2 regions of the Streptomyces sp. NPDC019937 genome follow, and region 2 is predicted to be linked to the other one. Evidence: riboswitches for the same ligand, from Rfam matches in the RefSeq annotation. Region 2 holds a riboswitch; the other holds the start of a gene.

Region 1 (14,424 bases), on a different contig from region 2:
ACCACGCCCGCCGCGAGTCGCGACAGGGCGGCGCGGAAGTCGTCCTCACTCACCCCACCAGCATGCGGGACGGCGGGCCCGGCCGGGGTCGGGGCGGGGGCGGGGGCGGAAGGCGTCGTCTGGAACACGTTCTCCACGCTAGTCAGGTCCGGCCGCCCTCCGCATCGGGCCGCCGGACCAGTCCGGACGTAGGTCTGCGGCCGTAGGCGGCCCGCTTGCGGAATTTGCTTTCAGAAAAAAGAGGAGCGCTCCCATGCGGTTCTGACGGGGCGCGAACACGGTCTGTGACATGAGTCACAGCAGCCGGTAATTGTTGACCCTGTGTACCGGGTGGGCAGCTCGCTGTGATTCAGTGGCCGTTGGCAATCGGACGACAAAGGAAGCCAGGAGTTGCTGTCGAGGTCTCGGGGGAGTGCGAGCGATGGAGGCCGAGTCGGAGCCCTATATCCGCCTTGCGACCCTGCGGCAGCTGCATCAGGTGGTCGCCGACCTGAACACCGCGCGCAGCCTCGCCGACACCGTGCAGACCGTCGCCGACGGCGTCATAGCCGGGCTCGGCTACGAGCTGTCGGCCGTCAATCTGGTCCGTCCGGACGGTGACCTCGTGGTCGCCGCCGTGGGCGGCAGCGCGGGCGCCGAGGCGCTGATGGCCGGGCGGGTCGGCTCCCGCGCCTCCTGGGACCGCCGGCTGTCGATGGGCGACCGCTGGGGCGATCTGCGCTTCATCCCGCACACCGAGGGCTGGGTCCTCGACGACGACGACGTGCCGCAGTGGCACACCACCGGCCCCGAGCCCCGCTTCGCCGACGAGTGGCACTCCAGGGACCGCCTGTTCGCCCCCCTGCACGCGGCGGGCGCCTCCGGCGGCGAGCTGATCGGGGTCCTCTCCGTCGACAAGCCGCGCAACGGGCGCCGCCCCGGCGCATGGGGGCGCGAGGCGCTGCAGATGTACGCCTTCCACGCCGCCATCGCGATCGGCAACGCCCGGCTGCGCGGCAACATGCAGCGCGCCCTGCTGCGCCTGGAGCGCGAGCAGCAGGCCCTCCGGGCCAGTGAGGAATCCTTCCGGCAGGCGTTCGAATACGCGCCCAGCGGCATGGCCATCGCCGAGATGGGCGGCGACCAGAACGGCCATCTGCTGCGCACCAACGACGCCCTCTGCCGCCTGCTGGGCCGCCCCGCCTCGGCGATGCGCCGCTACTCCTTCGCCGACCTCGTCCACCCCGAGGACATCGGCACCCTGCTGCGCACCTCCCACGAGGGCGGCCGCTCCGAGCTGCGGCTCGCCCGCCGCGACGGCACGTACGTCTGGGTGTCGCTGCGCAACTCGGTGGTCGCCGACGCCGCCGACGGCCCGCGCTTCCTGCTCACCCACGTCGAGGACATCGAGGAGCGCAAGCGCCATGAGCTGGCCCTCGCCCACCGCGCCAGCCATGACTCGCTGACCGGCCTGCCCAACAGCGCCGAGCTGCGCGCCCGCCTCGGCAGCAGGCTGTGCGCCCATCCGCCGCCGGGGGGCCGGGCGGAGTTCGCCGACGGGCCGCGACCCGCGGACGGCGGTGAGGGGGCGGCGTCCGCCGCCGACGGCTTCCCGCGCGGCTTCGACCAGTACGAGAGCTTCGGCTCCCGGCCCCCGCTCGCCGCGGGCGGCGTCCAGTTCGACCACCATGTGCACACCTTCGCGCCCCATGAGGACGACGACGTCGACGACGGCCACAAGGGGCTCGCGGTCCTCTTCTGCGACCTCGACGGCTTCAAGTCGATCAACGACCGGTTCGGTCACCACGCGGGTGACGCGGTCCTCATCGAGGTCGCCCGCCGGCTCACCAGCGGGGTGCGGGACGGCGACACCGTCGCCCGGCTCGGCGGTGACGAGTTCGTCGTCCTCGCCGACGGCCTCGGCCGGGCGGACGCCCAGGACCTGGCCGTCCGGCTGCGCAACGCGATCCTGCCGCCCATCCGGGTCGACGGCCGTGCCGTGCGCGTGGGGGCCAGTTTCGGGATCGGCTGGGCGGGCTGCGGCATGTCGGCCGAGGAGGTTCTGCACTCCGCCGACCAGCGCATGTACGTCGAGAAGCGGGCCCGTTCGAAGGAGCGCAGACGGGCCGGGTGAGGTCCGTGCGGGGCGCGTCCGGGACGGGCGGGAGCCCGGCCCGCTCCGATCGAGGTACGCTGCGTCGATGCGGCCCTGCCGCCGACAGTGAACCGATCATGAATATTGGCCATCCGGATAGCCCACGCCCTGTTGAGGCCCTGTCGGCCCTGATATGAGCTGTCGTGGCGCGTACGCACACCTGAGCGCCGATGGCCATATGCATAGGGGAGTGACCAGGGATGACGGCCGGCAACAACGGCTCGGACACACCGGAGAACGACGACCCGTTCGCCTATCTGTACCGCTCGGAGGGCGATCAGGGCGGACAGGGTGGCCAGTCGGGTCAGCCGGGTTCCGCCCGTACCGGTGGGTACGGCTACCCGGGCCCGGCCGGTCGGCAGCAGCAGCCGGGGGTGCCCCGCACCTCGTACAACCACGTCCGCGCGGTCGGCGAGCGCAACTACGGCCAGCAGATCCCGAACCAGCAGCCGCAGGGTTACGGTCAGCAGGGTCAGCAGGGCTACGGTCAGCAGGGGTACGGCCAGCAGAACGCCCACTACGCCGCCCCCGAGACGCTGCCCGGCGGCAACGGCCCCCGCCAGTCCGCCGCCCCGCGCGGTGGCGGTGGCGGCCGGGGCCCCAACAACCGGGGGCTGCTGATCGGCGCCGTCGCCGTGGTGGCGGTGGTCGTCGTCGGCATCGGCGTCGCGATGCTCACCAATGGTGACGACAAGAAGGACCAGGGCGACCAGGCGGGCGGGAAGCCCACGGCGGCGTCCAGCGTCGAGCCCAGCGGCAAGCCGGAGTCCTCCAAGAAGCCCGCCGGGAAGCTGCCCAAGGAGGACGCGGCCAGCATGCAGCTCGGCGGCGGCGCCGCCCCGGCGAGCGACGTCAAGGGCGCCAAGGGCAAGGGCGGCACCTACGTCGGCGGCCTCAACAGCCCGGGCTCCTCGGCGACCTGGAACGTGGACGTCGACCGGGCCAAGGCGTACAAGCTGTACGTGCGCTACGGCGTGCCCGGCGAGGACCAGAGCCTGTCGCTGACGGTCAACGGCAAGAAGTCGGACCGGCCGATCAGCATGAAGAACTTCTCCAACGCGCCCAAGGGCGACTACGAGAAGGGCTGGACGTACTCGTGGTCCATCGTGCAGCTCAGCCAGGGCAGCAACACGATCACCCTGTCGTGCGGCGAGGGCGACAAGTGTGACGTCAACCTCGACCAGATGTGGCTGAAGAGGGACTGAGGCAGGGCTCAGCCAGGGCTGAGGCAGACCCGGCGGCGGGTCCGTCCCGCCGCCTCAGGCCGCCGTCGGGTGCTCGGTGACCTCGATCCGGTCCAGCAGCTCCGCGTAGAGCGCCCGGTCGAACTCGCCCGCCGCCGGTGCCCGTACGGCCGCCGCCGACAGGGCCACCGCGCGGGCGATCCGCTCGGGCCAGGGCACCTCGTCCACCAGCCCGGACAGCAGCCCCGCCACCGCCGCGTCCCCGGCGCCCGTCGGATTGCCCGTCAGGCGCTCCGGCGGGGCCGCCCGCCAGGCGCCCTGGGCGGTGATCGCGAGCAGCCCGTCCGCGCCGAGCGAGGCGGCCACGGCGCGCGCGCCGCGCCGCCGGGCGTCGCGCGCGGCGCGCAGCGGCTCGGTGGAGCCGGTGAGCCCGGCCAGCTCCTCGGCGTTGGGTTTGACGATGTCCGGGCGGGCGGCGACGCCGCGGCGCAGCGGTTCGCCGCTGGTGTCCAGCAGGGTGGGGACGCCCGCGGCCCGGGCCTCGCGGATGAGCTGGGCGTACGTACCTACGGGCACGCCGGGCGGGAGGCTGCCGCACAGGGCGACCGCCGAGGCCTCGGGCAGCAGCCGGGCGTAGGCGTCCATGAAGGCGGCCCATTCGGCGGCGGTGACGGCCGGTCCGGCCTCGTTGAGCTGGGTGGTGTCGCCCGACGTGGTGTCGACGACGCCGAGGGTGCGCCGGGTGGTACCGGCGATCGGCACCAGCGCGTCGGTGATCCGCCCGCCGCCGGTGCCCGCGTCCGGATCCGCTTCGGGCTCCGCGGCCAGCAGCTCACGGACCACCGTGCCGGTCACCCCTCCGGCGAATCCGGTGACGGCGGTGTGGTGGCCGAGGGCGGCGAGGACGCGCGCGACGTTGATGCCCTTGCCGCCGGGCCGCTCGGTGACCTCGGTCACGCGGTGGCTGGCGTGGGGACGCAGCCGAGGCACCCGGTAGGTGATGTCGAGGGCGGTGTTGAGCGTGACCGTCAGGATCACCCGGCATCTCCCTTCCCGTCCCCCCGCCGGACGGAGATTCCTGTGCTGAAGCGTGTGGCCGGGTGCCGAGCGGCGCCCCGCGCGTGAGCGATCATGCCAAAGGCGCGGCGCCCGGCCCACCCTTTTGGGGTGACCGGGACGCCCAATCATGGCGCGGAATCGGCCAATTCGGGGTCGACGGGGCACCAGCGAGCGGGAACGGCGGGTCCAGGGGGTGCCCTGTGGATCATGCCGGGCCTGATCCACAAGACACCCCTAGCCCGGGTCGACCACCCAGGTGCCGCGCCGCATGACGCCCCGCAGGTGGAAGTCGGCGTCGAGGACGACGAGGTCCGCGTCCTTGCCCGCCTCCAGCGCCCCCACCCGGTCCTCGAGGCCCAGCACCCTCGCGGGGGTCGTGGACAGCGCCCGGACCGCCTCGTCCACGCCGAGCCCGTCGACCGTGACGGCCCGCCGGAAGGCGTGGTCGAGGGTGAGGGTGGAGCCCGCGATGGACCCGGCCGTGGGGCCGTCGCTGATCCGCGCCACGCCGTTCTCGACCTCGACCTCCATCGGACCGAGCGCGTAGCTGCCGTCGCTCATGCCCGCCGCGCTCATCGCGTCGGTGATGAAGGCGACCCGGTCCGCGCCCGCGCGCCGGAAGGCCAGCTGGAGCACGGCGGGGTGCAGATGCGTCCCGTCGTTGATCAGCTCGACGGTGATCCGCTCGTCCTCCAGCAGCGCGGCCACCGGTCCTGGCTCGCGGTGCAGCAGCGACGGCATGGCGTTGAACAGGTGGGTCGCCACGGTCGCGCCCGCCTCCACGGCGTCCCGGGTCGCCTCGTACGTCGAGTCGGTGTGGCCGACTGCCGCCAGGACGCCGCTGTCGGCCAGCAGCGCCACGGACTCAAGACCGCCCGGCAGCTCGGGCGCGAGCGTCATCATGCGCGCGGTGCCGCGCGCCGCGTCGAGGAGCTTGCGCACGTCCGCCGGGTCGGGGTCGCGCAGCAGCGACGGCTGGTGGGCGCCGCAGCGGTGCGGGGAGATGAACGGGCCCTCGAAGTGGATGCCCGCCAGCTCGCCCTCCTCGGCCAGCTCGGAGAGCACCGCGGCCTGCCGGGCGAGGTCGTCGAGGTCGCCGGTGACGGTGGAGGCGAGCATCGTGGTGGTGCCGTGCGCGCGGTGGGTCCGGATGACGGTCAGCGCCTCCTCGGCGGTGCCCGTGGAGAACGAGGCGCCGCCGCCGCCGTGGAGGTGCAGGTCGACGAAGCCGGGGACGATCCAGCAGCCGGACAGATCCCGTACGGCGTCGCCCGCGTCCGCCGGCGCCCCGGCGGCCGTCCCGGCGATGCGGGTGCCCTCGACCGTCAGCCGTCCGTCGGTGACCACGCCGGTCGGCAGCACCACCCGGGCGCCTGTGAGAACCGTTCGCTGGACCATCAGCCGGATACCTCCGTGGACTGCGCGGACCGCGCGTGGGGAGAGGGGGACGTGGAGGACTGCTCGGGGTGTGACGTCTGTTCCGGGTGTGACGTCTGCTCGGTCTGTGACGTCTGCTCGGTCTGTGACGTCTGCTCGGGGTGCGGCGACGGCGTGGCGATGAGATCCCAGGCGAGCAGTCCCGCGCCCAGGCAGCCGGCGGCGTCACCGAGGGCCGCGGGGACGACGCGGGGGAGCTTCTGGAAGGTGATCCGCTCCTCGACCGCCGCGCGCAGCGGGGTGAGCAGCGTCTCCCCGGCCTCGGCGAGCCCGCCGCCGATGATCAGCAGCTCGGGGTCCAGCAGGGTGAGGGCGGTCACCAGGCCGTCGGCGAGGGCGCCGGTCGCCTCGTGCCACACCACTGCCGCCCGCGGGTCGCCGGACTCGACGGCCTTGGCGCAGTCGGCCGCGTCCGCGCCGGGCCCGCCGCCGGCCGCCGCCCAGGCGCGGCCCACCGCGGCGGCCGAGGCCAGCGTCTCCAGGCAGCCGGACTGGCCGCAGGCGCACGGGGCCCCGCCGGGCCGTACGACGATGTGGCCGATCTCGCCGGAGTCGCCGTGGGCCCCCGGTTCGAGGCGGCCCTCGATGCCGATGGCGCCCGCGATCCCGGTGCCCACCGACACGAACAGGAACCGGTCGGCGCCCCGGCCCGCCCCCAGCCGCCCCTCGGCCAGGCCGCCGGTCCGTACGTCGTGCCCGAGGGCGACCGGGACGCCGCTCAGCCGCTCGGACAGCAGCGCGCGCAGCGGTACGTCGCGCCAGCCGAGGTTGGTGGCGAAGACGGCGACGCCGCGGTCGTGGTCCAGCAGGCCGGGCACGCCGATCCCGGCGGCCGCGGCGGGTTCGCCGAACCGCCGCTCGCCGATGGCGCGCAGCTCGGCGGCGAAGTCGAGGATCGCGGCGACGACGGCCTCGGGCCCGTGCTCCCGCCCGGTGGGCCGCCTAGCCTCGTGCAGGAGTGTGCGGTCCGCCCCGACCAGGGCGGCCTTCATGCCGGTGCCGCCCACATCGAGGGCGATGACGTGTTTCACGGGGACAGTCTCCCGCGATCCACCATGAGAGGTCTAGTCCACTCGCCGGGAGGTTCTCGCGTGCGGGTAAGCGAGTTGTGACGACGTGACACATCACACGTCGGGGTGTGCGATACGTCTGACCTGGTAAGGAGAGGTCCGATACCGAAGCGATACGCCCATGGTGTAGACCTTGTGGAGGTTTGCAAGGCAGACTCGCTCGACCTTCGCGAGAAGCACCCGCGGAGGATGAATCAAGCCATAGGGTGGGAAAAGGCAGTGCAGCGGCGACGGTTCTTGAGTCTGACGACGGCTGGGGCCGCGACGGCGGTGGCGTTGCCCACGCTGTCGGCGTGCGGCAGTGACAGCTCCGGATCGGACGGGAACGTCCTGAAGGTGATCGCGGCGGACTACGGCGACAACGCCGAGAACACCTCCCAGAAGTACTGGGACAAGCTGGCCCGGGCCTTCGAGGCCAAGAACAGCGGCATCACGGTCGACGCCAAGGTCTACAGCTGGACCGAAGTCGACAAGAAGGTCGCCGACATGGTCAAGGACGGTGACAGCCCGGACATCGCGCAGATCGGCGCGTACGCCGACTACGCCGCCGCGGGCAAGCTCTACCGCGCCGACCAGATGCTCTCCATCCCCACCCAGGCCTCCTTCATCACCTCGATCGCCCAGGCGGGCGAGGTCAGCCGGGTGCAGTACGGGCTGCCCTTCGTCTCCAGCGCCCGGCTGCTCTTCTACAACAAGAAGCTGTTCGACAACGCGGGCATATCCTCCGCCCCCACCAGCTGGGCGGAGTTGAAGGACGCGGCGCGGCAGCTCAAGTCGGCCGGGGTGAAGATCCCGTACGGGCTTCCGCTCGGCCCCGAGGAGTCGCAGGCCGAGACCCTGATGTGGATGCTCGGCGGCGGGGGCGGCTACACCGACTCCAACGGCAGCTACACCATCGACTCCACCGCCAACATCGAGACGTTCGAATGGCTGCGGGACGAGCTGGTCGGCGAGGGCCTGACCGGGCCGCGCTCCCCGGGCCGCACCAACCGCCAGGACGTCTTCGACGCCTTCACCCGCGGCGAGGTCGGCATGCTCAACGGCCACCCCACCCTCATGCAGCAGGCGTCCGGCCACGACATCGACTACGCTACCGCCCCGCTGCCCGGCCGCAACGGCAAGTCGTCCTCGACGATGGGCGTCGCCGACTGGCTGATGGCCTTCAAGGCGAACGGCAAGCGCAAGCAGATCGGCGACTTCCTCGACTTCCTCTACCAGGACAAGAACGTACTGGACTTCGCCGACCAGTACGACCTGCTGCCGGTCACCACGTCCGTCTCCGCGACGATGCGCCACGAGAAGGAGCACAAGAAGCTGTGGCGCTTCCTCGACCAGATGGACCGGGCCCAGTTCTACCCGGCGGACAAGACCTCCTGGGCGACCATCAGCAAGATGATCAAGGAGAAGATCGGCTCGACGGTGGACAGCGGCGGCGACCCGGCGAGCGTCCTGGGCGAGATCCAGCGCGCGGCGGACGCCATGGAGACGGCCAAGCCGTGACCGCCGAGGAACTCTCCGAACAGGACCTGGCCGTGCTCGCCGTGGAGCGCGGCGGCTGGCCGGGGCCTGGCGCCAAGGAGCGGGCCATACGGGAACGGCTCGGCATCACCCCGACCCGCTACTACCAGCTGCTCAACGCCCTGCTGGACGACCCGCGCGCGCTGGAGCACGACCCGGTGACGGTCAACCGGCTGCGCCGCCTGCGCGACGAGCGGCGCGAACGCCGCTGAGGGTCGCTCATATCGGTGTCCCCGGGTGGCCGACGCCGGTCGCCGCTACGGATGCCGGTGGACGGGGGCGGGTAGGGTCGCCGCATGGGCAGCCACCCCCTTCCCGTACCCGTCACCGCCGCCGGCCGCGAGGGCCTTGCCGCCCTCCTGGACCGGCCCGACCGGGCCGTCGTCGGTGTCGACTTCGACGGCACCCTCGCCGACATCGTGCCCGACCCCGACCAGGCCCGCGCCCACCCCGGCGCCGTCCCGGCCCTCTCCGCGCTCGGCCCCCGACTGCGCTCCCTCGCGGTGATCACCGGCCGCCCGGCCGAGGTCGCCGTGCGCTACGGCGGCTTCGCGGACAGCGGCGCCCCGGCCAACCTCGTCGTCCTCGGCCTCTACGGCGCCGAGCGCTGGGACGCGTCCAGCCGTACCGTCCGCGCCCCCGAACCCCACCCGGGCATCGCCGCCGTCCGGTCCGAACTGCCGGGCGTGCTGGAGGCGAACGGTGCCTGGCAGGGCACCTGGACCGAGGACAAGGGCCGTGCCGTCGCCGTCCACACCCGCCGCACCGAGGACCCCCAGGCCGCATTCGACCAGCTCCGCGCCCCGCTGCACGCGCTGGCCGAGCGCCACGGCCTGATCGTCGAACCGGGCCGGCTCGTCCTGGAACTGCGCCCGCCGGGCATGGACAAGGGCGTCGCGCTGCGGGAGTACGTCCGCGAGACGTCCGCGGGCGCGGTGCTCTACGCGGGCGACGACCTCGGCGACCTGGCCGCGTTCGCCGCCGTGGAGCGGCTGCGGAAGGAAGGGGTGCCGGGGCTGCTGGTGTGCAGCGGCAGCACGGAGGTGACCGAGCTGGCCGAGCGCGCGGACGTGGTGGTCGACGGCCCGGCCGGGGTGGTGGCCCTGCTGGAGGCGCTGGCCGGGGCGATCGGCTGAGGGCCCCCGGGCCTTACCCCTCTTGCAGCGCTCGCAGCTGCGCCAGGAACCAGTCGCGGGGCGGCAGCGCCGTCGCCGCTGCGGCCAGGTGCTTGGTGCGGTCCGCCCGCTCGTCCTCCGGCGTCCGCAGCGCCTCGTCCAGCGCCCGCGCCGTGCCCTCCACGTCGTACGGGTTCACCACGACCGCGTCCGCGCCCAGCTCCTCGTACGCCCCCGCCTCCCGCGACAGCACCAGCGCGCAGCCCCGCTCGGAGACGACCGGCACCTCCTTGGCGACCAGGTTCATCCCGTCCCGGATCGGGTTGACGAGCGCCACGTCGGCCAGCCGGTAGGCGGCCAGGGAGCGGGCGAAGTCGTCCTTCACATGGAGCGCGACCGGCTGCCAGCCCTCCGTCCCGTACTCCGCGTTGATCTCCTCGGCGAGCACCCGCACCCGCTCGGTGTAGTCGCGGTAGACGGCGAGGTCCTGGCGGGACGGATAGGCGAAGGCAACGTGGACGACGCGCTCGCGCCACTCGGGGCGGGTCTCCAGCAGGCGGCGGTAGGCCAGCAGCCCGCGCACGATGTTCTTCGACAGCTCCGTGCGATCCACCCGGACGATCGTCTTCCGGCCGGGGCCGATCTGCTCGCGCAGCGCCGCCAGCCGCTCGTCGACATCGGCCGCCCGCGACCGCTCCCGCAGGAAGTCCGCGTCGGCGCCGAGGCCGTGCACCCCGAGCCGGGTCTCCCGGCCCTCGAAGCGCACGGCGGTCGCGGAGCCGTCCGTCCCCCGGACGACCTCCGCGCCCAGCACCGCCGCACAGCAGTCGGCGAACGCGGCGGCCCAGCGCCCGGTGAGGAAGGCGGCGCGGTCGCCGCCGAGGATGCCGCGCAGCACGCCCGCCGCGACATCGTCCGGCAGCAGCCGGTAGTAGTCCGGGGGTGCCCAGGGCGTGTGCGAGAAGTGGCCGATCCGCAGATCGGGGCGGCGCGCCCGCAGCAGCCCGGGGACCAGCGCCAAGTGGTAGTCCTGCACCAGCACGACCGCGCCCTCGGCCGCCTCCTGGGCGAGCGCGTCGGCGAACGCCGCGTTGTACGTCTCGTACGCCGCCCACTGGGCGCGGAACTCCGCGTCGAAGACCGGCTCGACGGGGGTCTGGTAGAGCAGGTGGTGGACGAACCACAGCACCGAGTTCGCGACGCCGTTGTACGCCGCGGCGAACACGTCCGGCGCGATGTCGAGCATCCGCACCTGCTGCCCGCCGGTGTGGTCCGGGTCGAGGTGCCCGGCCCCGGCGCGGCGCGCCGCCTCGCGGTCGCCGTCGCCGAGGGCGGCGCACACCCATACGGCACCGGCGTCGGGCCCGATCGCGCTCAGCCCGGAGACCAGCCCGCCGCCCCCGCGCTTGGGGACGAGCGAACCGTCCTGGTCCAGCGCGTACGAGACCGGGCCGCGGTTGGACGCGACGAGGATCGGTGCGCTGCGTTCAACGGCCATGTCGCGAGCCTAGCCATCGGGCACCGTGCGCAAACGTACGTACGGTTTCTTCTGCCCGGGAGGGTTACGGCGCCCGCGTCGGGCTGTGCGTCCGGGGGAGGTGTTCGTGCGGTTTCTTCTGCCCGGGAGGTTACGGCGCCTTCTTGTGCCCCTGAGCGTTACGCGACGCTGTGCCGCCCGCGCTCCGCGTACTCCGGGATCTCGACCATCGGCGGCCGCTCCTCCGTGTCGACCGCCGTCGTGCGCGGCTCGAAGCCGTTCTCGCCGCGCTCGAACTGCGTCAGCCGCGGCCGCACCAGATGGCCGCGGGCCAGCCGCAGCTGGGCGGTGCGGTAGATCGCGGCGGCCATCCTGCCGAGCGCCTTGCCGTCCTGGTGGCGGTGCTTGCGCACGCCGATGTCGACCTGGGCGAGGGCGTCGAGCCCGACCGTGTGCAGCGCGTCGACGAGCAGGCCCAGCTCGACCCCGTACCCGACGGGGAACGGCAGCCGCTCCAGCAGCGAGCGCCGGGCCGCGTACTCGCCGCCCAGCGGCTGGACGAACCCGGCCAGCCGCGGCCAGTGCAGGTTCAGCAGCGGCCGGGCGACCAGCTCGGTGACCCGTCCGCCCTGGCCGGCGGTGTCGCGCAGCGGACGGTCGTACATGCCCTTGACCAGCTGCACCCCGGGGTCGGTGAGCAGTGGCCCGACGATCCCGGAGACGAAGCGGGCGTCGAATTCGCGCAGGTCGGCGTCGATGAAGCAGACGATGTCGCCGCTGGTCGCCAGCAGCGAACGCCACAGCACCTCGCCCTTGCCGGGCAGCGCGGGCAGCCGGGGCAGCAGCGTGTCGCGGTGCACCACGGTCGCCCCGGCCGCGGCGGCGACCTCGGCGGTGCGGTCCGTGGAGCCGGAGTCCAGCACCAGCAGCTCGTCGACGAGCGGCATGTCCTCGGTCATCAGCTCGCGGCGGATCGCGGCGACGATCTCGCCGACGGTCGCCTCCTCGTTCAGCGCGGGCAGCACCACGCTGACGCTGGTCGCCGTGTGGCGCTTCGCGGCCAGCAGGTGGTCCAGCGGACGGTCGTCGGCCGACCAGGAGCGGTGCTCCAGCCAGCGCTCCACCTCATCCAGCACCTGTTTCGTCTCCCTGCTGTGATCGCTTGCCGTGATCGTTGTGATCCATCTCGCGGTTCGGACGGCTGGCTCAACCCTCCGGGCCGTCGGTTACAGTCTTGAACAGCGCACATGACCTTCGTATGTCGGGGGCACCGTGCGGACAAACGCCCCGGGTCCGGCCCGGCGGCCATACCGCTCATCCAGAGGGGCAGAGGGAACGGCCCGTTGAAGCCCCGGCAACCCTCCAGCTGGTCTCGTTCACTGCGGCGAGGCTCCCAGCTCGGGAAGGTGCCAATTCCGTCTCGTGGCGAAATGCGTCCCGAGGAAGATGAGGAGAAAGGGCCTCGCCTCCATGGCTGTGCAATCCGTAGAAAGCTCAACCAACTCCGCCGCCGCTGATTCCCCGGCGTCCTCCGCTTCCGCCGCCTTCGGTCCCGCCGTCGCCCTGTCCTGCCGCGAGTGCGGTGAGCGCTTCGACCTCGGTCCCATCTTCGCGTGCGCGTCGTGTTTCGGGCCGCTGGAGGTCGCGTACGACCTTCCGAGCGGCGACCCCGAGGGGCTGCGGCGGCAGATCGAGGCCGGTCCCGACAACATCTGGCGCTACGCGCCGCTGCTGCCCGTCCCCGCCGACGTGGCCACGCTCCCCAGCCTGAGCCCGGGCTTCACCCAGCTCGTCAAGGCCGACCGGCTCGCCCGTGAGCTGGGCATCACCGGTGAGCTGCACGTCAAGGACGACTCCGGCAACCCGACCCACTCCTTCAAGGACCGGGTCGTCGCCATCGCCGTCCAGGCGGCCCGCACCTTCGGCTTCACCACCCTGTCCTGCTCCTCCACCGGCAACCTGGCCGGCGCGGTGGGCGCCGCGGCCGCCCGTTCCGGCTTCCGCTCGTGCGTCTTCATCCCGCACGACCTGGAGGCGGGCAAGGTCGTCATGGCCGCCGTCTACGGCGGTGACCTGGTCGGCATCGAGGGCACGTACGACGACGTCAACCGCTTCTGCAGCGAGCTGATCGGCGACCCGGTGGGCGAGGGCTGGGGCTTCGTCAACGTCAACCTGCGGCCGTACTACGGCGAGGGCTCCAAGACCCTGGCGTACGAGATCTGCGAGCAGCTCGGCTGGCGGCTGCCGGACCAGATCGTCATCCCGATCGCCTCCGGCTCCCAGCTCACCAAGATCGACAAGGGGCTCAAGGAGCTGATCGCGCTCGGTCTGGTCGAGGACAAGCCGTACAAGATCTTCGGCGCCCAGGCCGAGGGCTGCTCCCCGGTCTCCACCGCCTTCAAGGCGGGCCACGACGTGGTGCGCCCGCAGAAGCCGAACACCATCGCCAAGTCGCTGGCCATCGGCAACCCGGCGGACGGCCCGTACGTCCTGGACATCGCGCGCCGCACCGGCGGGGCGGTGGAGGACGTCACCGACGAGCAGGTGGTCGACGCGATCAAGCTGCTCGCCCGCACCGAGGGGATCTTCGCGGAGACCGCGGGCGGTGTGACCGTCGGCGTGACCAGGAAGCTGATCGAGGACGGACTGCTCGACCCGTCCCTGACGACCGTCGTCCTGAACACCGGCGACGGCCTCAAGACCCTCGACGCGGTGGCCCCCACCACGGGCCCCTCCGCCATCATCCGACCCACCCTTGACTCGTTCCGAGAGGCTGGCCTCGCATGAGCGTCAACGTCCGAATCCCGACCATCCTGCGTACCTACACCGGCGGCCAGGCCGAGGTCAGCGCCGAGGGCGCGACCCTCGCCGAGGTCCTGGCGGACCTGGAGAAGAACCACGCGGGCATCTCCGCCCGCGTCCTGGACGACACCGGCAAGCTGCGCCGCTTCGTGAACGTCTACGTCAACGACGACGACGTGCGGTTCGCCGAGGGCCTGGGCACGGCCACGCCGGACGGCGCCGGGGTGTCGATCATCCCCGCCGTCGCGGGTGGCTGCTGACGCCCCATCACCCCTCTCACCTCTGGAAATCGCCCCGTCCGGGAAGAAACGGACGGGGCGATTCCGCGTGTGGAATCGCGATAGAGTTGCCCCGCCCCGACCAAGGGGCGCGGGCTTCCCCATCGGCCCCGGCGCCGGAACCGCATATGAGAACTCGTCAACTTGTGCGCAAACTGTGTGCGCGATTTGTCGGGTTGGTACCCTATGTCCCGCCGGGTTTGCCCGAACTTCACAAGAATTCTCCACTTATTACCGATCGGCCGTGCCCAGAATTCTCGTCCAATTGACCTGTTGCAGAGGGCGTTGGGACGGATACATTCAGCGGCGGTCGACGCGTTCCGGCGCACACCCCCCTCGACTCGGGGGGT
Region 2 (14,424 bases):
GCTCGTCCGGGGTGCCCGCGCCGAAGCTGACGCGGATCGCGTTCAGGGAGCGCTCCCCCGGGGCGGCCTCGGGCGCACCGCACTCCCCCTGCTCACCCGGCTCGCTGACCAGCAGGGTCCGCAGCAGCGGATGCGCGCAGAACAGCCCGTCCCGCACGCCGATCCCGTACTCCGCGGACAGCGCCGCCGCGAAGTGGGAGCTGTTCCAGCCCTCCACCACGAACGACAGCACCCCCACGCGCGGCGCGTCGTCGCCGAACAGCGACAGCAGCCGCACCTGGGGCACCTCCGCAAGCCCCTCCCGCACCTTCGCGATCAGCTGCCGCTCCCGGGCCACCAGGCCGTCGAACCCGGCCTCGGACAGCGCCTTGCACGCCGAGGCGATCGCGTACGCCCCGATCACGTTCGGCGAGCCCGCCTCGTGCCGCGCCGCGGTGGTGTGCCACTCGACGTCCACCCCGCCGTCGTCCCGCCGCGCGACCTTGCGGCTCGCGCCGCCGCCCGCCAGATACGGCTGCGCCTCGCGCAGCCAGTCGGCCCGGCCCGCCAGGACCCCCGCCCCGAACGGCGCGTACAGCTTGTGCCCCGAGAACGCCACCCAGTCCACGTCCGCCGCCGCGATGTCCACCGGGTGGTGCGGGGCCAGCTGCGCGGCGTCCAGGACGATACGGGCGCCGTGCGCGTGCGCCGCCGCGGCCAGCGCCTCCACCGGCCACAGCTCACCCGTCACGTTCGACGCGCCCGTCACACACACCAGCGCCGGGCCCCCGTCCCGCTCCGCCAGCGCCTTCTCCAGCGCCTCCACCGCCTCGCGCGGCGAGCGCGGCGCGCTCAGGTAGCGCACCCGCACGTCCTCCCGCTGCTCCCACGGCAGCAGCGAGGCGTGGTGCTCGGTCTCGAACACGAACACCTCCGCACCGGCCGGCAATACGGCGGCCAGCAGGTTCAGCGAGTCCGTGGTCGAGCGGGTGAAGACCACCTGGTCGTCCGCCCGGCACCCCAGGAACGCCGCGACCTCCTTGCGGCTCGTCTCGAACAGGTCCGTCGACAGCTGCGACAGGTAGCCCGCCCCCCGGTGGACGCTGCCGTAGTACGGGGCGTACGCGGCGACGTCGTCCCACACCCGCCGCAGGGCGGGCGCGCTGGCCGCGTAGTCGAGCGCGGCGTACGTCACCTCGCCGCCGGTGACCAGGGGCACGGTGACGTCACTGCCGAGGACGGCGAGCGGGGCGGAGGTCTCGACTGCAGAAGGGCACACGGACATGGCGAATTCTCCCGATGGGTCGCAGGCATGCGGAACATGGCTCGACGCACGGCGGATCCGCGCGGAGCGGGTGGGAAAACGGGCTCTGCGGCCCTAGCGCATTCGCTGCGTCACGGAAGAACTCCCTCGACCACCAGGACCCCTAGTGCGAGGGATCCGCGCTTGCCGCGCGCCTCGCTGCGAGCGGCCTGGTCATCACCCGGGGCACCCCGCCACGGACGGAGGGTTGCCGGACAGCGGGCCGGGGCCGAAGTCGCTGTCGCTCGTGACCTGGCGCGATTATGCCACGGCGCCGCGCGGTGCCCATCCCTGCGTCCGCATAGTGGACTGTTCCCCACCCCGCCCCTTCCCGAACCGGGGGACCAGCCCCCGGCCCCCGGGTGGGGGCTCCGCCCCCACACCCCCGCTCCTCAAACGCCGGAGGGGCTGGCTAGCGGGGCATCTCCGCCCCGGCCCCTAAGCGGCGCCTCCGCCCCTGGACCCGGCTCCTCAAGCAGCGGAGCGGCCGGGGAGCGGGGCATCACCGCCCCCGGGCCCCGCTCCTCCAACGCCCCCGGCTACCGCTCGCAGGTGCCCCCCTGGGGGCTGGGAAGCGGGACATCACCGCGCCACCCGGGACCCGCTCCTCACGCGCCGGATCGGCTGGGTAGCGGGGTGTCTCCGCCCCGGCCCGGGGCGGGGCCGGGCCGGGTCCGGGGGCGCAGCTCCCGGTTTCGGGGAGGGGCGGGGTGGGGACGAGCAGCGGACCGGCACCGGCACCGGGGTGCGGGGCGGAGCCCCGGTCGGGGAGGGGCGGGGTGGGGAAGAGGCCGCGGCCGGGGGCCCTACGCGTTGCTCGCGTGCACCCAGCGTTCCAGGGCGTCCCTCGCCGCGCCCGAGTCGATGGACTCGGCGGCTCGCGCGACGCCCGTCGCGATGCGGGCCGGGAGCGGGGCGTCCGCCGGGTCGCGGTGCCAGTCCAGGGTCGCCAGGGCCGCGCCCGCGTTCAGCAGGACCGCGTCCCGTACCGGGCCCGTCTCGCCCGCCAGGAGCCGGCGTGCCACGTCCGCGTTGTACGAGGCGTCGGCGCCGCGCAGGGCCTCCACCGGGGCCAGGGCGAAGCCGATGTCGCGCGGGTCGAAGGACTCCTGGCGGACCGTGCCGTCCCGTACCACCCACACCTGGGAGGTCGCGGTCACGGTGAGTTCGTCCAGCCCGTCGTCGCCGCGGAAGACCAGCGCCGAGGAACCGCGCTCGGCCAGCACCCCGGCCATGATCGGCGCCATCCGGGCGTCGGCGACGCCCGTCACCTGGCAGCGGACCCGGGCCGGGTTGGTGAGCGGGCCGAGCCAGTTGAACGGGGTGGCGATGCCCAGTTCGCGGCGGGCCGCCGCGACGTGCCGCAGGGAGGGGTGGAACTTGACCGCGAAGCACATGGTGATGCCCGCTTCCTCGGCGATCTCGGCCACCCGGGCCGGGCTGAGGTCCAGGTTGACGCCGAGCTTCTCCAGGACGTCGGAGGCGCCGCTCGCGGAGGACGAGGCGCGGTTGCCGTGCTTGACGACGCGCGCGCCCGCGCCGGCCGCCACCAGGGCGGACATGGTCGAGATGTTGACGGTCCTGGCGCGGTCGCCGCCGGTGCCGACGATGTCGACGGTCGGCCCGGGCACCTCGATCGTCTTGGCGTGCCCGTACATGGCGCGGACGAGGCCGGAGAGTTCGGCGACGGTCTCGCCCTTGGCCCGCAGCGCGACCGCGAACCCGGCGATCTGGGCGTCGGTGGCCTCGCCGCGCATGATGCGGTCCATGGCCCAGGCGGTGTCGTCGGCGCTGAGGTCCTGGCCGCCGAGGAGGGAGCTGAGCACGTCCGGCCAAGTGCGGGCCGTCGCGGTGCTGTCGCCTCCGGCTGGGGTCACAACGTCCATGGTCCGCTCCTGAATGATGCCTGGGCCGCACAGCTCACACGGCTGGATCAGCGCTCGATCAGGGCAAGCCTATCGGCCTGACCACGGCCAGGGCCCCGGGCCGGACGGTGAGGTCCGGGCCGGGGCCCTGGTCTGTGGCGTCAGATGACGGAAGGGATCAGTGGTGGCCGTGGCCGCTGGTGATCTCCTTGTACTCCTCGGAGGTCGGCTTCGGGATGAAGGCGTCCTTGCCGTAGTAGCTCTTGGACAGCCTGGCCCGCAGCTTCTGCGACGCGCCGACCTTGCGGCGGACGCCGTTCTCGTCGACCTCGGGGCCGATCTCGTACGGCTTCGGCTGCTCGTGCTGGGTGAGCACGTGCAGCTGGTCCTGTGTGAGCGGCTCGTGCACCTCGATGAACTCACCGTGCGGCAGGCGCTTGATGATGCCGGTCTCGCGACCGTGCAGCACCTTCTCCTTGTCGCGCCGCTGGAGGCCCAGGCAGATCCGGCGGGTGGCGACGAAGGCGATGACCGGGCCGACGAAGAAGGCGATCCGCACGAACCACGTGATCGAGTTGATCGACAGGTGGAAGTGGGTGGCCCACAGGTCGTTGCCGCCGCCGACGAGCATCACGAAGTACACGGTCAGCCAGGCGACACCGAAGGCCGTACGCGTCGGGGCGTTGCGCGGGCGGTCCAGGATGTGGTGCTCGCGCTTGTCGCCGGTGATCCAGCCCTCGATGAAGGGGTAGAGGCCGATCGCAAAGAGGACCAGCGGGAAGAGCACGATCGGGATGAACACGCCCAGGACGAGCGTGTGACCCCAGGCGGTGATCTCCCAGCCGGGCATCACACGGACCAGACCCTCGGCGAAGCCCATGTACCAGTCGGGCTGGGCGCCGGTGGAGACCTGGTCGGGCCGGTAGGGGCCGATGGTCCAGATCGGGTTGATCGTGGCGATCGCGGAGATGGCCGCGATGACGCCGAAGACCAGGAAGAAGAAGCCGCCCGCCTTGGCCATGTAGACCGGCAGCAGGGGCATGCCGACGACGTTCTTGTTGGTCTTGCCGGCCCCGGGGTACTGCGTGTGCTTGTGGTAGAAGACCAGGATCAGGTGCGCCACCAGCAGGCCGAGCATGATGCCCGGCAGCAGCAGGACGTGGACCGGGTAGAGCCTCGGGATGAGGTCCATGCCCGGGAACTCGCCGCCGAACACGAACATCGAGATGTAGGTGCCGACGACCGGGATCGACAGGAAAACACCCTCGATGAACCGCAGACCGGTGCCGGAGAGCAGGTCGTCGGGGAGCGAGTAGCCGGTGAAGCCGGTCAGCATGCCGAGGAAGAACAGCAGGAAGCCGAACAGCCAGTTGATCTCACGCGGCTTGCGGAACGCGCCGGTGAAGAAGACGCGCATCATGTGCACGAACATCGCGGCGAGGAAGACCAGCGCGGCCCAGTGGTGGATCTGCCGGATCAGCAGACCGCCGCGCACCTCGAAGCTGATGTCGAGCGTCGAGGCGAACGCCTCGGACATCCGCACGCCCTGCATCGGGACGTACGGGCCGTGGTAGACGACCTCTTCCATGCTGGGGTGGAAGAACAGCGTCAGGTACACACCCGTGAGGATGATGATGATGAAGCTGTAGAGCGCGACCTCACCCAGCATGAAGGACCAGTGGTCCGGGAAGATCTTGCGCATGTTGGCCCGGGCGAGGCTGTAGATGCCCAGCCGGCCATCGGCCCAGTCGGCGACGCGCTCGCCCGCGGGCGCTTTGCCGCGCCGCTGCGTGCCCGTGTCTGTTGCAGTACTCATCCGCGCTCCCAGTAAGCAGGACCGACGGGCTCCGAGAAGTCGCCCATGGCTTCGAGGTACCCCTGGTCATTGGCCTTGATCCGCAGCTGGGGCAGCGCGTGACCGGCCGGACCGAAGATCACTCGGCCACCGTCGGAGAGGTCGAACGTCGACTGGTGGCAGGGGCACAGGACGTGGTGCGTCTGCTGCTCGTACAGGTTGATCGGGCAGCCGACGTGGGTGCAGATCTTCGAGAAGGCGACGATGCCCTCGTGCGACCAGTCCAGCTCGCGCTTGTCCTTGATGTTCTCCGGCTGGAGCCGGACGAGCATCAGGGCGGCCTTGGCGATCTCGGTCTGGAAGTCGTGCTGGTCCTCGCTCATGCCCTCGGGCATGGCGAAGGTCAGGGAGCCCACGGAGATGTCCTCGGGCCGCAGCGGCTGCATGGTGTTGTAGTTCATGAGCCGCTTGCCCTTGGCCCACTTGGTGTGCCGGAGCTTGGTGCCCGGCAGCGGGCCGAGGTCGCGCAGCAGCACCACGCCGGAGAGCGGCACCAGGGCGAGCGCGCCGAAGAGGGTGTTGCGGGCGAGCTTGCGGCGGCCGAAGCCGGACTCCTTGGCGCCGTCGCGGAAGTCCTCGAGGACCTTGGCCTTCACCTCGGGGCTGGCCTCGATGGCGTGCCGGTCGTCGGCGATCTCCACGTCGGACATCAGGGTGCGGGCCCAGTGGACCGCGCCGGCGCCGATGGCGAACAGCGCGATGCCGAGGGTGAGGCCCAGCGCGAAGTTCAGCGCGCTGATGTGACCGATCGGGAAGACGTAGATGTACTTGTCGACCGGCAGCGCCACGTAGGAGGCGATGAAGGCGATGGTCGCCAGCATCGAGACCGTGAAGAGCAGGGCGACGGTGCGCTCGGACCGCTTGGCGGCCCGCTCGTCGATGTCCTGCTGACGGTGCTCGTGCGGGGGCAGCCCCGGGTCGGCGAACGGGTCTTCCACGACCGCGGTCGCGCCGCCCTCCGCCCGCTCCTCGGGCAGCTTCTCTTCTGCTTGTGAAATCTCGTGGCTACTCATGACTTCTTGGCCTTTGCGGTCCGGGCGGCGACCCAGATGGTGAGGACGATCAGCGCGCCCATGCCGAAGACCCAGGCGAAGAGGCCCTCACTGACCGGGCCGAGCCCGCCGAGCTCAAGGCCACCGGGGGTCTTGGACTTGTCGCTGTTGACCGTGTCGAGGTACGCGATGATGTCCTGCTTGTTCTTCTCCGGCATCGTGGTGTCGGGGAAGGAGGGCATGTTCTGCGGGCCGGTCTGCATGGCCTCGTACAGATGCTTCTTGCTCACACCCTCGAGGGACGGCGCGTACTTGCCGTTGGTGAGGGCACCGCCCTTGCCGGCGAAGTTGTGGCACTGCGCGCAGTTCGTGCGGAAGAGCTCGCCGCCCTTCGCGACATCCGCGTCGTCGGTGCTGTACTGGCTCTTGGTGGGCGTCACCGGCCCCGCGCCGAGCGAGGAGATGTACGCGGCCAGCTGCTCGATCTCGGCGTCCGAGTAGATGTTCTTCTTCTTCGGCACCTGGGCGCCCGGCTGCTGGGCGGGCATCCGGCCGGTACCGACCTGGAAGTCGACGGCGGCCGAACCGACGCCGACCAGGCTCGGGCCGTCGGAGGTCCCCTGACCGCCCGTACCGTGGCAGCTGGCGCAGCCGACGGAATAGAGCTTCTTGCCCTCCTCGATGGCGAGGGACTGGGCGGAGCTGTCATCGGCCTTCGCCTCGCTCGGCGAGAACGCGGCGTACAGCCCCCCAGTGACCGCCAGCGCGAAGAGTAGGACGACGAACGCAGCCAGCGGATGGCGCCGTCGTGCGGAGAGCTTTTTCACGGATTACCCCGGTGTCAGGATCTTCTGCGTCGATGCTTTAAGGACGTGCTTCCGGTCGCGGAGACCGGCTTACTTGATCATGTAGATCGTGGCGAAGAGGCCGATCCAGACGACATCGACGAAGTGCCAGTAGTAGGACACGACGATGGCCGCCGTCGCCTGCTGGTGGGTGAACCTCTTGGCCGCGTACGTCCTCCCCAGGACCAGCAGGAAGGCGATGAGTCCGCCCGTCACATGCAGTCCGTGGAACCCGGTGGTCAGGTAGAACACCGAACCGTACGGGTCGGAGGAGAGCGAGAGCCCGTCCTTCTTGACCAGTTCGGTGTACTCGAAGATCTGACCGCCGATGAAGATCGCGCCCATGATGAAGGTGATCACGAACCAGGAGCGCAGCTTCCTCACGTCGCCACGCTCGGCGGCGAAGACACCGAGCTGGCAGGTGAGGGAGGAGAGCACGAGGATCGTGGTGTTCGTCGCCGAGAACGGGAAGTTCAGCGAAGACGCCATTTCCTTCCAGTGCTCGGCTCCGGTCACCGATCGCAGGGTGAAGTACATCGCGAAGAGGGCCGCGAAGAACATCAGCTCGGAACTCAACCAGATGATGGTCCCGACGCTGGTGAGGTTCGGCCGGTTGACCGACGGGTGCGCGTGCCCGGTATCTGTTGCTGTTGCTGTCGCCACGACCGACATTATGTCGGTCGCTTATCCGGCCCTCACTCCCGGGGGTGCCGTTCGGAGTGTCCAGGGCCGCGTCAAGGGCATCGATGCTGCTCGTCGCCGCTGTTCCGGCCGGTCCCCCGAAGGAGGGAGAGATCGGTTCGCCCCCTCCTCCGGAAGGCTGTACGGGAGTAACATCCGCCACAGGAGCCCGGTAGTCCCCTTGGCTGATGCGGAGGAAACGATGCGGCCGACCGCCACGGTGCTGGTCTACAGCGACGACGCGAACACCCGCGAACAGGTGCGGCTCGCGACCGGTCGCCGGCCCGCCGCCGATGTGCCTCCGGTGGAGTTCGTGGAGTGCGCCACCCTCCCCGCCGTCCTGGCCGCGCTGGAGGACGGCGGGATCGACGTGTGCGTCCTGGACGGGGAGGCGGTCCCCGCGGGCGGGATGGGCGTCTGCCGGCAGATCAAGGACGAGATCTTCCAGTGCCCGCCGGTGGTGCTGCTCATCGGCCGCCCGCAGGACGCCTGGCTGGCCACCTGGAGCCGCGCGGAGGCCGCGGTGACGCATCCGGTGGACCCGGTGGCCCTGACGGACGCGCTGGCCGGGCTGCTCCGCAAGCGGCTCGCGGTGGGTGCCTGACCGCACTCCGCGCGGTCTCACGCGGTCATGCCATGGGGCGGAGCCGGGCCGAGTCGGCCGGGGTGCTGCCGTCCCGCTGGCCGGCGGCGAGGGCGCTGCCCTGGCGCCAGTCGGTCCAGGCCATGTTCCAGTCGCCGTAGCCGTTGCCGAACGGGGCCATGTCGTCCCCGTTGCTGTTGATGACCTTGACGATGTCGCCGAGGTGCACGGTGTTGAAGAACCACCGGGCGTTCTCGGTGGACATGCCGGTGCAGCCGTGGCTGACGTTGGCGTACCCCTGCGAGCCGGTCGACCAGGGCGCGGCGTGGACGTATTCGCCGCTCTCGGTGACCCGGGCCGCCCAGTAGACCATCAGGTCGTAGGAACCGGCGCCCAGGCCGATGCTGGCGCCCGTCATCCGCACCGCGGACTCCTTGGCGAGGATCACCTTGGTGCCGTTACGGGTGTCGAACCCGGGCATACCGGTCGTGATCGGGATGGTCCGGATCACCTCTCCGTTCCGCCGCACCGTCATCTGGTGGGTCCCGGAGTCGGTCAGGGCCTCGATCCGGTCGCCGGTGGTGATCCGCAGCGACTTGGTCCGGTCGCCGTAGAGCCCGCCGCCGATCCTGATGCCCTTGAGGTTGGAGCGCACGTTGACGGTGGCGTGCGCGGGCCAGTACTCGGCCGGGCGGTAGTGCAGTGTCTTGCTGTCCACCCAGTGCCAGACGCCGTCCACCGCGGGCTGTGAGTCGACCTTCAAGCCCCGCTCGATGACGGCCCGGGCCGAGGGGTCCTTGACCGCGCGGCTCAGCTTGGCGGTGATCGGCTGGCCCACCCCGTACTCCCCCGCCTTCGGCCCGAAGGTGACCTTCAGCAGCTTGTGGGCGGAGCTGGTGGTGAAGTTGATCGTACGGCGGCCCGGCGCGCCGCCCGAGTCCTCCGTGGACACCCGCAGCGTGTAGTGGGCGCCCGCCGCCAGCGGCACCGTGGAGCGCCACCGGCTGCCGTCCGGCGTCAGCTCGCCCCGTACGTACCTGCCTGCCGCGTCGGTCGCGGTGACGTCCGTGATCCGGCCGTCGTCGCCCTTGGCGGTGACTTGGAGCGGCCGGTCCGGATCGGCGTTGTGTGCGCCGCTCTCACCGCTGAACGAGATCTGGTCGGCGGCGTCGTACGGCTTGGCGGACAGCGGGTCCGAGGAGGGGCCCCCGCATCCGCTGAGACCCGCTATCAGCGAGGCCACCAGCAGGGCACTGGAGAGCACCGCCCGGGTTCGAGGAGATCGAGGTGTGTGGTTCATGCGCTCACGCTATGGACGCCCACGGCGGACGGCGCGCCGAGCGAGGCACCAGGGTGACGGCCCCCTGTCGGCCCGGGGCGCCCCGGAGGCGAACCGAGCCTCCCAAAAAAAAGAGGGCCCGGCACCTGTACGGTGCCGGGCCCCTTGATCAGAAACCGCTACTGGTTCTGGTTCTCGCCGCGGTAGTACTCGAAGACCCACCCGAAGAGGCCGACCATGATGATCGGGGCCGAGAAGAACAGCAGCCACCAGCCGAAGACCACGCCCATGAAGGCCAGGGCGCCGCCGACGGCCAGGGACAGCGGCTGCCAGCTGTGCGGGGAGAAGAAGCCCAGCTCACCGGCGTCGTCGGCGACGTCGGCGTCCTGGTTGTCCTGCGCCCCGACATCCACGCGGCGCGCGGTGAACGCCAGGTAGAAGCCGATCATGATGCTCAGCCCGAAGGCGAGGAACAGCGCCGTGGTACCGGCGGGCTCCTTCGACCACACGCCGTAGACGATCGCCATCAGCAGGATGAAGACGGCGAGCCAGAGGAACATCCGGCCTTGGACCTTCACTTGCCGGCCTCCTTACCACCCGCGAGGGCCTTGTCTTCGTCGGCCGCACCCTGGTGCTCGAGCTGGTCGAGCGCCGCGATCTCGGGGTGGTGCAGGTCGAACGCCGGGGATTCGGAACGGATCCGCGGCAGGGTGAGGAAGTTGTGCCGCGGCGGCGGGCAGGAGGTCGCCCACTCCAGCGAGCGGCCGTAGCCCCACGGGTCGTCGACCTCGACCTTCTTGCCGTACTTGGCGGTCTTCCAGACGTTGTAGAGGAACGGCAGGATCGACAGGCCGAGCAGGAACGAGCTGATCGTGGAGATCGTGTTCAGCGCGGTGAAGCCGTCGGCCGCCAGGTAGTCGGCGTACCGGCGCGGCATGCCCTCGGCACCCAGCCAGTGCTGCACCAGGAAGGTGCCGTGGAAGCCGATGAACAGCGTCCAGAAGGTGATCTTGCCGAGCTTCTCGTCCAGCATCTTGCCGGTCATCTTCGGCCACCAGAAGTGGAAGCCGGAGAACATCGCGAAGACCACGGTGCCGAAGACCACGTAGTGGAAGTGGGCCACCACGAAGTACGAGTCGGAGACGTGGAAGTCCATCGGCGGCGACGCCAGGATGACGCCGGTGAGTCCGCCGAAGGTGAAGGTGATGAGGAAGCCGATCGCCCAGAGCATCGGGGTCTCGAAGCTCAGCGAGCCCTTCCACATCGTGCCGATCCAGTTGAAGAACTTGATACCGGTCGGAACCGCGATCAGGAACGTCATGAAGGAGAAGAACGGCAGCAGCACCCCACCGGTGACGTACATGTGGTGCGCCCACACGGTCACCGACAGACCCGCGATGGAGATCGTCGCGGCGATCAGGGTGAAGTAACCGAACATCGGCTTGCGCGAGAAGACCGGGATGACCTCGGAAATGATCCCGAAGAACGGCAGCGCGATGATGTACACCTCTGGGTGTCCGAAGAACCAGAAGAGGTGTTGCCACAACAACGCCCCGCCATTGGCCGCGTCGAAGACATGCGCCCCGAATTTACGGTCCGCCTCCAGGGCGAACAGCGCGGCGGCCAGCACCGGGAAGGCCAGCAGGACCAGCACGGCGGTCAGCAGCACGTTCCAGGTGAAGATCGGCATGCGGAACATGGTCATGCCGGGAGCGCGCATGCAGATGATCGTGGTGATGAAGTTGACCGCGCCGAGGATCGTGCCGAAGCCGGAGAAGGCCAGACCCATGATCCACATGTCGGCGCCGACGCCCGGCGAGCGGACCGCGTCCGACAGCGGCGAGTACGCGAACCAGCCGAAGTCGGCCGCGCCCTGCGGGGTCAGGAAGCCGCCCACCGCGATGAGCGAGCCGAAGAGGTACAGCCAGTACGCGAACATGTTCAGCCGCGGGAACGCCACATCGGGCGCGCCGATCTGCAGCGGCATGATCCAGTTCGTGAAGCCCGCGAACAGCGGGGTGGCGAACATCAGCAGCATGATCGTGCCATGCATGGTGAACGCCTGGTTGAACTGCTCGTTCGACATGATCTGGGTGCCGGGACGAGCCAGTTCGGCGCGCATGAAGAGCGCCATCAGTCCGCCGATGCAGAAGAACGCGAACGACGTGACCAGGTAGAGCGTGCCGATCGTCTTGTGGTCCGTGGTGGTCAGCCACTTGACGACGACATTGCCGGGCTGCTTGCGGCGCACCGGCAACTCATCCTCGTACGAGGCGGTTGCGTCGGCACCCTGGGGTTCGTTGAGGATGCTCACTGTGTCTTGGTCTCCGCGTTCTTGGCGGGGTCCGTCTGCGCGATGCCGGCCGGGATGTATCCCGTCTGGCCCTTCTTCGCCAGGTCCTTCAGGTGCTGCTGGTAGCGCTCCGGGGAAACGACCTTGACGTTGAAGAGCATCCGGGAGTGGTCGACGCCGCACAGCTCGGCACACTTGCCCTTGAAGGTGCCCTCGCGGTTCGGGGTGACCTCGAACCGGTTGGCATGGCCCGGGATGACGTCCATCTTCATCAGGAAGGGGACCACCCAGAACGAGTGGATGACATCGCGGGAGGTCAGGATGAATTCGACGGACTCACCCTTGGGCAGCCACAGGGTCGGACCCGGGTTGCCGTTCTGCGGATTCCGCTCGCCGGGGGTGCCGGTGTCGTAGACGCCCTCGGCGCCCTTGGGGACGGTGTCGAGCATCTTGTTCGGGATGGACGACACCTCCTTGGGGGTCGCCTTGGGGCTGGCCGGGTTCCCGTCCACGTTCTCCATGTAGTTGAAGCCCCAGCTCCACTGGTAGCCAACGACGTTGACTACGTGGTCGGGCTTCTTGGAGGTCTTGAGGAGCGCGTTCTCATCGCGCGCGGTGAAGTAGAACAACACCGCGACGATGATGATCGGGACCACGGTGTACAGCGCCTCAAGGGGCATGTTGTACCGGGTCTGCACCGGAACCTCGATCTTGGTCCTGGTCCGGCGGTGGAACATCACCGCCCACAGGATCAGGCCCCAGACCAGCACGCCCACGGCGAGTGCGGCCGCCCACGAGCCCTGCCACAGGGAGAGGATCCGCGGCGCCTCCTCCGTGGCGGGAGTGGGCATTCCGAGGCGGGGGAAGTCCTTGGATGTGCAACCGGTGGCGGTCGCCAGGACCGCGCCCGCGGCAAGCGCCTGCAGCAGCTTCCGCCGCACCGGGCGCCGCGACGAGCGGTCGGAGCCGTTGGGACTCACGTAGCGCCTTCCCGAGAGTCTCGCCCGCGCGGTCGGCCGCGGCCGTCATCTGGTCGGTCGCCGGCCCGGTGCGGGCAGGGGTTTGGATGTTTATGCGGACCAAACCCTACTGGACGCCATTTGGCGCTGCGCGGGGAGGGTGCCCAACGCGCCGGGCCCCTCCCCGAAGGGGTGGCATCACCGCCGGAACGCCGCGGAATTCCAGTGGAATGACCTGCTCCGCCAACGTTTTCCGGGCCCGGGGGGCGGCGCGGGGTGTGACCGGAGGGCGGCCGGGGTACAGGTGGTGCGGGCACCGCCCCGTTCGTGTGATGCCTGGCGCCGGCACGCCGTACGCCCGTATGTGTCATGTGCGCATCGCCTGTCGCGTCCTCATGGCGCGTATTTCCTCCGCGGGCTTTCTCCTGAGCCGTGCGCCGGGCGCAGCGGCTAGCGTTCTTCACGTGCCCTATTTCGACGCGGCCTCGTCCGCACCGCTGCATCCCGTGGCCCGGCAGGCGCTGCTCGCCGCCCTCGACGAGGGGTGGGCCGACCCGGCCCGGCTCCATCGCGAGGGGCGGCGCGCCCGGCTGCTGCTGGACGCCGCGCGGGAGACGGCCGCCGAGGCCGTCGGCTGCCGTCCGGACGAGCTGTCCTTCACCCCTTCGGGTACCCGCGCCCTGCACGACGGCATCGCCGGGGCGCTCGCCGGGCGCCGCCGGGCCGGGCGGCGGCTGATCGTCTCGGCCGTGGAGCACTCCGCGGTGTTCCAGGCCGCGGCGGCGCACGAGGCGTCCGGGGGCGCGGTCACCGAGGTCCCGGTGGACCGTACGGGCCGGGTCGCGCCGGACGCGTACGCGGCGGCCCTGAGCGAGGCCCCCGACGGTGTCGCGCTGGCCTGTCTGCAGTCCGCCAACCACGAGGTCGGCACGGTGCAGCCGGTGGACGCGGCGGCGGAGGCCTGCGCGGCGGACGGCGTGCCGCTGCTGGTGGACGCGGCCCAGTCGCTGGGCTGGGGCCCGGTGGAGGGCCGGTGGTCGCTGCTCACGGCGAGCGCCCACAAGTGGGGCGGCCCGCCGGGGGTCGGGTTCCTCGCGGTGCGCAAGGGCACGCGGTTCCGTCCGGCCCCGGTGGACGAGCGGGAGTACGGCCGGGCGCCGGGCTTCGAGAACCTTCCGGCCATCGTCGCGGCCGCCGCCTCGCTGCGCGCCGTACGGGCCGAGGCCGCCGAGGAGGGGGAGCGGCTGCGGGGGCTGGTGGACCGTATCCGGGCCCGGGTGCCGGAGCTGGTGCCGGACGTGGAGGTGGTCGGCGATCCGGAGCGGCGGCTGCCGCATCTGGTCACCTTCTCGTGTCTCTATGTCGACGGGGAGGCGCTGCTGCACGAGCTGGACCGGGCGGAGTTCTCGGTGTCCTCCGGTTCGTCGTGCACGTCGAGCACGCTGGTCCCCAGCCATGTGCTGCGGGCCATGGGGGTGCTGTCCGAGGGCAACATCCGGGTCTCGCTCCCGCGCGGCGCCTCGGGGACGGAGGTGGACCGGTTCCTGCAGGTGCTGCCGGGCGTCGTGGCCGGGGTGCGCGAGCGCCTGGGCGCCCCGGCGGGTGCCGGCGCCGCCCCGGCCGCCGAGCCCGCCGCCGGTCTCGTCCTGGACTCGCTGGGCAAGCGGTGCCCGATCCCGGTGATCGAACTGGCCAAGGTCATCGGCGAGGTGCCGGTGGGCGGGGTGGTGACCGTGCTGTCCGACGACGAGGCGGCGCGGCTGGACATTCCGGCGTGGTGCGAGATGCGG

The links. A riboswitch is a leader RNA that binds a small molecule or an ion and turns the genes downstream of it on or off. The one in region 2 is predicted to bind S-adenosylmethionine.
Region 1: linked by a shared signal. The riboswitch ahead of thrC (threonine synthase) and the one ahead of ABZ562_RS05740 (aminotransferase class V-fold PLP-dependent enzyme) in region 2 are both predicted to bind S-adenosylmethionine.

The regions. Positions count from the first base shown of each region.
Region 1 covers NZ_JBEYAL010000003.1:39,449-53,872, reverse strand. The annotation lists gene ABZ562_RS03435 (flavin reductase family protein) at 1-128, opposite strand, end outside; gene cdgB (diguanylate cyclase CdgB) at 422-2,113, shown strand; gene ABZ562_RS03425 (carbohydrate-binding protein) at 2,335-3,339, shown strand; gene ABZ562_RS03420 (1-phosphofructokinase family hexose kinase) at 3,394-4,356, opposite strand; gene nagA (N-acetylglucosamine-6-phosphate deacetylase) at 4,612-5,775, opposite strand; gene ABZ562_RS03410 (ROK family protein) at 5,775-6,845, opposite strand; gene ABZ562_RS03405 (extracellular solute-binding protein) at 7,104-8,384, shown strand; gene ABZ562_RS03400 (DUF3263 domain-containing protein) at 8,381-8,614, shown strand; gene otsB (trehalose-phosphatase) at 8,699-9,538, shown strand; gene ABZ562_RS03390 (trehalose-6-phosphate synthase) at 9,552-11,015, opposite strand; gene ABZ562_RS03385 (glucosyl-3-phosphoglycerate synthase) at 11,174-12,130, opposite strand; SAM riboswitch class I at 12,306-12,447, shown strand; gene thrC (threonine synthase) at 12,465-13,781, shown strand; gene ABZ562_RS03375 (MoaD/ThiS family protein) at 13,778-14,056, shown strand.
Region 2 covers NZ_JBEYAL010000004.1:306,558-320,981, reverse strand. The annotation lists gene ABZ562_RS05740 (aminotransferase class V-fold PLP-dependent enzyme) at 1-1,264, opposite strand, end outside; SAM riboswitch class IV at 1,418-1,535, opposite strand; gene trpD (anthranilate phosphoribosyltransferase) at 2,089-3,168, opposite strand; gene ABZ562_RS05730 (cytochrome bc complex cytochrome b subunit) at 3,326-4,963, opposite strand; gene ABZ562_RS05725 (Rieske 2Fe-2S domain-containing protein) at 4,960-6,015, opposite strand; gene ABZ562_RS05720 (cytochrome c) at 6,012-6,821, opposite strand; gene ABZ562_RS05715 (heme-copper oxidase subunit III) at 6,891-7,511, opposite strand; gene ABZ562_RS05710 (hypothetical protein) at 7,723-8,124, shown strand; gene ABZ562_RS05705 (Ig-like domain-containing protein) at 8,150-9,403, opposite strand; gene ABZ562_RS05700 (cytochrome c oxidase subunit 4) at 9,562-9,960, opposite strand; gene ctaD (cytochrome c oxidase subunit I) at 9,957-11,696, opposite strand; gene coxB (cytochrome c oxidase subunit II) at 11,693-12,655, opposite strand; gene ABZ562_RS05685 (aminotransferase class V-fold PLP-dependent enzyme) at 13,099-14,424, shown strand, end outside.